Linked DNA regions of Bacillus pumilus. The protein of the gene in region 1 interacts with the protein of each later gene in a pairwise test. Links are inferred from orthologs where the notes say so. Each region holds a gene or a part of one and is shown on either strand. Other genes may lie near its edges. The genes, in order: GPS65_RS14410 and GPS65_RS05300.

The links.
Region 2: the proteins of GPS65_RS14410 (region 1) and GPS65_RS05300 interact in binary tests that used the Bacillus subtilis proteins (3 or more experiments, as listed by UniProt). The link is inferred for Bacillus pumilus from one-to-one orthologs.

Annotation. Positions count from the first base shown.
Region 1 is NZ_CP047089.1:2,931,257-2,934,584, reverse strand. The notes cover bases 167-3,158. They hold GPS65_RS14410 (MerR family transcriptional regulator), read right to left. Parts: upstream 1,832-3,158; coding sequence 1,502-1,831; downstream 167-1,501. Other genes in these bases: GPS65_RS14400 (MarR family winged helix-turn-helix transcriptional regulator), read left to right, coding at 2,736-3,158; GPS65_RS14405 (hypothetical protein), read left to right, coding at 2,216-2,380; GPS65_RS19325 (hypothetical protein), read left to right, coding at 2,021-2,176; GPS65_RS14420 (cupin domain-containing protein), read left to right, coding at 551-922; GPS65_RS14425 (LysR family transcriptional regulator), read right to left, coding at 167-336. Also shown: more of GPS65_RS14425, read right to left, coding at 1-166; more of GPS65_RS14400, read left to right, coding at 3,159-3,200; GPS65_RS14395 (bifunctional diguanylate cyclase/phosphodiesterase), read right to left, coding at 3,231-3,328. UniProt on the Bacillus subtilis protein: Transcription regulator that actives the transcription of genes required for nitrogen assimilation such as nrgAB (ammonium transport), nasABCDEF (nitrate/nitrite assimilation), ureABC (urea degradation) and gabP (GABA transport), during nitrogen limitation.
Region 2 is NZ_CP047089.1:1,062,781-1,066,003, reverse strand. What follows is about bases 7-2,893. They hold GPS65_RS05300 (ATP-binding protein), read right to left. Parts: upstream 2,150-2,893; coding sequence 863-2,149; downstream 7-862. Other genes in these bases: GPS65_RS05295 (glutaminase), read left to right, coding at 2,667-2,893; GPS65_RS05305 (response regulator), read right to left, coding at 7-858. In the rest of the region: more of GPS65_RS05305, read right to left, coding at 1-6; more of GPS65_RS05295, read left to right, coding at 2,894-3,223. UniProt on the Bacillus subtilis protein: Member of the two-component regulatory system GlnK/GlnL that positively regulates the expression of the glsA-glnT operon in response to glutamine.

The DNA.
Region 1 (3,328 bases):
ATATGCCGCGAAAATGCTGGGCAATCTTGTCGAAGCAGTAAATTCTATAGATCCAATATGCAAAGTTCCTCGTGGAGAAGAGGAAAGCTTTACTGCCTCTATCGCTTCTTCAAAATCGTAGAGTAATTTGTTTGCATATGGCAACAGTTCTCGTCCTGCTGGCGTTAAGGATATCTTTTTGTGATATCGATAGAAAAGAGGAACACCTAATTCTTGTTCAAGACGCTGGATTCGTGCAGAGACATTGGACTGCACATAATTTAATTTCTCAGCAGCTTTTGTAATGCTTTGTTCAATAGCTACTGCTTTAAATATTTCCAAAGATGTAATATCCAAAATAATGCTCCTTTTTGCATCACTAATTGTGATGAATGATACCCTATTTTTTGATTTTACGTGATCCAATAGAATAAGTAAACTTAATCATACAAGAGGTTGATGCACATGTGCCCCTTGGTGTCTGATGAGGAGGAGGAGAATTTATAAGGTAGGGAGTTTTAGCTTAGAAAACATAAAAAAGACGTTTCCAAGTAAATGAGGAGGGAATCTATTGATTTCAAAGGTGAATATCCAAGAGAAATTTTCGCAAATAAATGATTATTGGAACCCTAGAATAAGTGGAGAATTGAATGACTCATACATGAAAATGGTAAAAATTAAGGGTGAATTCATTTGGCATCACCATGATGATGAGGATGAAATGTTCTTTGTATGGAAAGGCAATCTAGTCATCCGTTTTAGGGATAGAGAAATAGCGCTTCATGAAGGAGAATTTCTTGTGATTCCAAAAGGAATTGAACATCAGCCAGTTGCTGAAGAAGAAGTTCATTTGCTCTTAATTGAACCAAAAACGACGCTAAACACGGGGAATGTGGTCAATGAACGAACTGTTTCGCTTCCTGAACGAATGGATGAACGCTAGATCGCTGCACTTAACCATATACTTAAACGCTATGTGATAGAGTGTGGAAATGAGCAATAAATAAGGGGATAAAGCAGTGAATGAATTTTATAACGCGTTAACGTATGTAAATAAAATGTTTTATGAACCTAATCGTATGTCTTTGAAAGCTGTCCGAGAAGAAGTCCAAAATTCGGAATATGGAGCTGGTGTGTTTCAGCTAAACTCAAAGCCGATTCGTTTTAGAGTGGCAAAAATAACGCCTACTAAGATAGGACAGTTTGTTGCTTTTTGGGAAAAGGATGAGGAAAATAAAAATGGTGATCAATACCTTTACTCATGAAAGTGATTTTGGTCAATTCAGATAAGCCTGCTAGCAAACAAGCTATCGAAACGCAGAAATGGCAATTAGAATATTTTGTTGGCATGAGCAATACAAATAGTTTGCCAGTACAAGAGCTATTAAAGCGATACTCTAACGAAAATAGCTCTTAGTCGTAAATGGAACGGAGACAGCAAAAAAGCTGTCTCTTTTTTATGAAACCATGATCAAAACCAACTACAAACAAAGCCTAAAAGAGTCAGCGATATTTTATTTGTTTATCGATTTTTGTACCGGAAGTGTGCGTTAATTTGACCTTCCAGCATCTTTTTCTTATATTGTCCGCTTTTTAAGGCCTGTTCTTTTTTCTTCATGTCTTTCAAAATCTCCGCTGTTTGCACACCGTCTTCTCGTTTGTTGGCGATATCCATTAATCGTTCTACATCAGAAAAAGAATATTTACGCGTGCCTCTTGTTGAGCGCTGGGGGTAGATGAGTCTGCGTTCCTCATAATATCGGATTTGCCTGACAGATAGCCCTGTTAATTCACTGACAATCCCGATTGAAATGACTTTTTTATCTTTATAAGATACGTCTTCCTGCGTCATATACTCACCCCTGCAAGTCTTTTCTTCATATTATACAGAATAGCAACGAAAAAAATCATTGTTTGTTAGAAAATATAACACAAAAACATGGAAATGAAAAACAATGGAAGGAAAGTTGACAACAGATGTGAAAAGAGTGTTGCGCATGCATATAATGATGATGAGTTGAAATAGGAGGAGGAGCATATGATGGAGCAAACGCAGATCATCTGTATGGCAAAAGAAATCATCGCATTAGATATAAAAAGGGATGAATTACTGGAGCGATTCATGCAGGCGGCAGGTCAGAATGCACATGCTCTTCTAAGAGCCGTACAAAACGATTTGTATAAAAGGTCTTCATAAGCACCTAGTCCATATTATATTGATAGGAGGGGATAATCGGTGAGGCGTATCTTAACAGAAGCTTTAGCAAAGGAAAGACATTATTATACGAAACAGCTCTGTTCATTGGGCGTGTACAGTCCAAATACGGCAAAAAACATGACAATTAGTGACTTAAAAAAAGAGTATCACTTCTTTTTCAACAAAACAGAGCGTGAATTGTGAAAATCCCTTGAAATGTGCGCAAGTCACATTAGGGATTCTTTTTTTGTTTAATATTATAGCAATATTGAATTTTGTAGAAATTTGACGAATGCAGTGTAAGAAAACATAGAGTCTTTACAGATTATGTTAAACCATGTCGGATCTTGATGGTTTGCTAAAAAACCTTTTTTTCGAGATGGTTATGAAAAATAAGAAGGATTTTAAAAGTTTATATCGAAATCTTATACATAACACGAATGGAGTCACTTATGTGGTTGAAAGGGTTTTCAAAAACGTACTTCTATTTTTTACGAAAGGCTCCAACTGCACCGCAAGAAAGCCTTGAAGTTAAAAAAATATTATAAGAGGTAGATATGTGATGAGACTATCGTTTAATGAAGAAGAAGTAGAACGTTCAATGACACTTTACAAAGTATTTGCAAGAGCATTTAAAAGCGTTTCAGAACACAGTATTAGAGACAGCAAAGAGCATGGATTTAATCCAACTGAATTTGCGGTTCTTGAACTGCTGTATACGAGAGGTGCTCAAAAACTTCAGCAAATCGGCTCAAGACTCCTGCTTGTGAGCGGGAATGTGACGTACGTAATTGACAAATTAGAACGAAATGGTTTCATTGAAAGAGAGCAGGACCCAAAGGATAAACGGTCGGTTTATGCCCATTTAACAGATAAAGGGCGCAGTTATCTTGATAAAATTTACCCGATTCATTCTCTCCGGATTGCGCGTGCTTTTTCTGGCCTCTCGCGAGAAGAACAAGAACAATTGATTAGTCTATTGAAAAAAGCAGGTATTCACAGTCAACATTTATTATTTAGATAGAACGAAAAGGTGCCATGATTGGCACCTTTTTTATGTGTCCAGCTGATGCGCTGGATAGGCAATGAATTTTTCGATATCGCTTGCTGGAAGTGGCTTTGCATAATAAAAGCCTTGCAGGTCGTCGCATC
Region 2 (3,223 bases), 1.9 Mb from region 1 along the record:
TGCGGATGGAGAGGTCTTCTGCATTTCTTTCATTCTTTGACTGACATCGGTAAAGTCAAAAAACTTTGACGCATAGTGCTCAAACTTAGGATTCGAGAAATCTGTTAATCCTAGTGAAGCAAAATGATTCAAGGAATGATGAATAGCGCGTCTAATCCGCTGCTCTGCCGCTTTCACTTCTCTCATCACTTCGACATCGGTTGCCCCATGATCCAGCTTCCTCTCCGCCGTTTTGATAAAGAGCTGCTTTAATGGCGGGAAATTGACCTCATGAGAATTGGCTGACTGTGTTTCATGTAGGTAGATCAGGATCTCTAGTAAATCCTTAGATCCACTCTCTCCAACAATTCCTAGTTCAGATAAAAGAAATTCACCCGCCTCTTTCATCGTCCTTTTCTTCAAACCAGTACCCGTCGTATGATGAGAAATAACAGGCTCTAGCGGTAGCACATGGCGAAGGGACGCTTGAATATCATAAATCGATTTCTCCAGCTTGATCCGCTCGATGACTTTTCGAATCACACTGACGATTTCAATGCGATTGACAGGCTTATGGATATAATATTCAATCCCTAATTCATAGGCTTCTGCCATCATCTCTTTCGCCTCTACTTGGGAAATCATCATGATTTTGCCTTTGAATTCAGGGTGAATATGACGTATGGTTTGAATGCCATCTCTAGCAGGCATCAAAAGGTCAATCAGAAGGATGTCTATTTTTTTTAGGTTCAATGAATGTGCCTCTAATCCAACTCCGTCATCGGCTTCATCCACGACCTCACCCAAATCTTCATCCTCAATGATTTGGCCTAAAATCGAGCGTATTGCACGATCATCATCTGCAATGAAAAATCGCATACACTCACCCTCTCTGTATTAAATTTTGTATAGGAAGGATTAGCTGAAAAGCTGTTCCTTTAGTTTCTCTTTGTTCGATTTTAATTTGACCGCCAAGCTCTTTAACCAGCTCTTTCACATAGGATAATCCAATCCCAGTTGATGGTGTTCCATATGCATCAAATTTGGAAGTATAGCCTGGATCAAATACTATGTCTCTCATTTTTTCTGGAATCCCCGGGCCATCATCTTCAATCCGAATCTCTATTTTATCATGACTTCCTTTCAATACGAGTGAGATCATTCCGTTACCCTCTATGGCTTCAACCGCATTTGCCATTAAATTATTAATGAGCGATAAGAAAATGAACACATGGTAATCATGCAAATGAATGCCTCTTATATCAGATGTAAAGGAGATGTTTTTCCCTAGAGAGAGCGCATACTTTTCTTGAATGCGGAGGACAATTTGAACGAGCTCTTCCGCCTTCATATAGTCTTGCATATTTTCCTTAGAAATCAGCTTAGAAAGCCCAGCATAAATACGCTGATTGTCCTTTTTCACTTCATGGATTTCTCCTGCGAGCTTCAACAGTTCTTGACTCACTTCCTTACCTGCTTCGTGTTCATAAAGGAGACGATACAGCCTGTATGATTCTTGCGTAATATGCTCTGTATGTTTTAACGTTTTCTTTAAATGAACCGTTTCTTCATATAAATTAGAAATGACCATCATCATATGCTCATTTTGTTTCATGATTTGCTTCTCTCTAGATTGTGCCTCATACAGCTTCATCATATTAAAAAAGCTGATCACCACAAAGCTGTGAGCAAATGCAATGAGAAACATATCACTCAGCTTTGATAACGTCATCGTCGTATCAAATACTAAATATTGTACAAACAGCTCGACAAAATCAGCCAATAATTCAATTATTAGACCAATGATGCCAATAAAAATAGAGCGCTGTTTAAAACGTCCCGTACGGACGGCAAAGAACAGGAATGCATATGTAAAATAGAAAAAGAAACTTGGGAATTGCTGATAAAATGATGCGGCGAAACCAGCATGATGCTGAATTAAATCTAAACCTACTCGAAAAAGCACAATGGCTGCGCCTGTTAAAAATCCGGGCAAGAACGGTCTAGATTTTCTTAAGAGTAATAAACAAAAGAAAAACGCAGGTGCGCCAAAGCTGATCCGGAACGTTTCATTCACAGGATAAAACTTCAGTTCTCCTGCAAGCGGCACAATCACCACCATGAAAATTAATATGAATGCGTCTTTTTTAACAAGCTGGTTTAAACTCAAATGACTGACATCCCTTCCCCTTTTTGCATAGCCACAGTATACAAGGAGACTCTTTTCTTCACAATGTACAAAAAAATAATTTTCACAGCTGCTTATTTCCCCAAAATCCTTTTTTATGACTATTCACCGAGATGGCATGGTGACCTTTCAGCTATTCAGCATGTTGGTGATTGTCTACAATAATGGGAATTGTTTAGACAATCATCGACAAATCGATTTTTATTTGTAAGTTTTTCTGTAGATTTTCGTCAGATTGTGTAGTTTCCAAGATAAATTGAATAAATAATTTTAGTGAAACTATATGTAAGCGTTTTCTTAATTTTCACTAAAAACCCTTTTTGTTTTCTCACCGCCAAAGCCTTCATTTGAACATATATTTAGGTGTAAAGGAGTGGTACAAGCAGCGCATGACAAGTTCTTTGAAGATGTGTAACATGTTTTCGTGCCTATTTGATCGCATTTTTTGTCATCCGCCAATTCAATAGGGTACTTTTTGATTTTTGATTGGAGGAATCGTATGAAAACAGTAATTTCTAATAATACACAACACGCATGCCAGTCTTCTGTTGATCAATGGGCAGAAGAAATTCGTCCGTATTACAAAAATGGACAAAACGCTGGCTACATTCCAGCACTCGGAAAAGTGAATTCCTCTCAACTTGGTATCAGCGTGATAGGCCCAGATGGATCATCTGTACGATATGGTGATTGGGACGTTCCCTTTACCCTGCAAAGTATCTCAAAAGTCATCAGCTTTATAGCTGCCTGTTTAGGAAGAGGCGTTCCTTACGTCTTGGATCGGGTAGATGTAGAGCCAACTGGTGATGCATTTAATTCCATCTATCGTCTTGAGATGCATAAACCAGGGAAGCCCTTTAATCCAATGATTAATGCTGGAGCTATTACCGTATCCTCCATCCTTCCCGGAAAGACTTCTACAGAAAAGCTAGCATATATTTTCGATTTAATCGAAAACTTAATAGGAAAGCGTCCATCTGTTAATGAAGAGGTTTATCAATCAGAATGGGCAACTGCGCACCGTAACCGTGCTCTTGCTTATTACTTAAAAGAAAC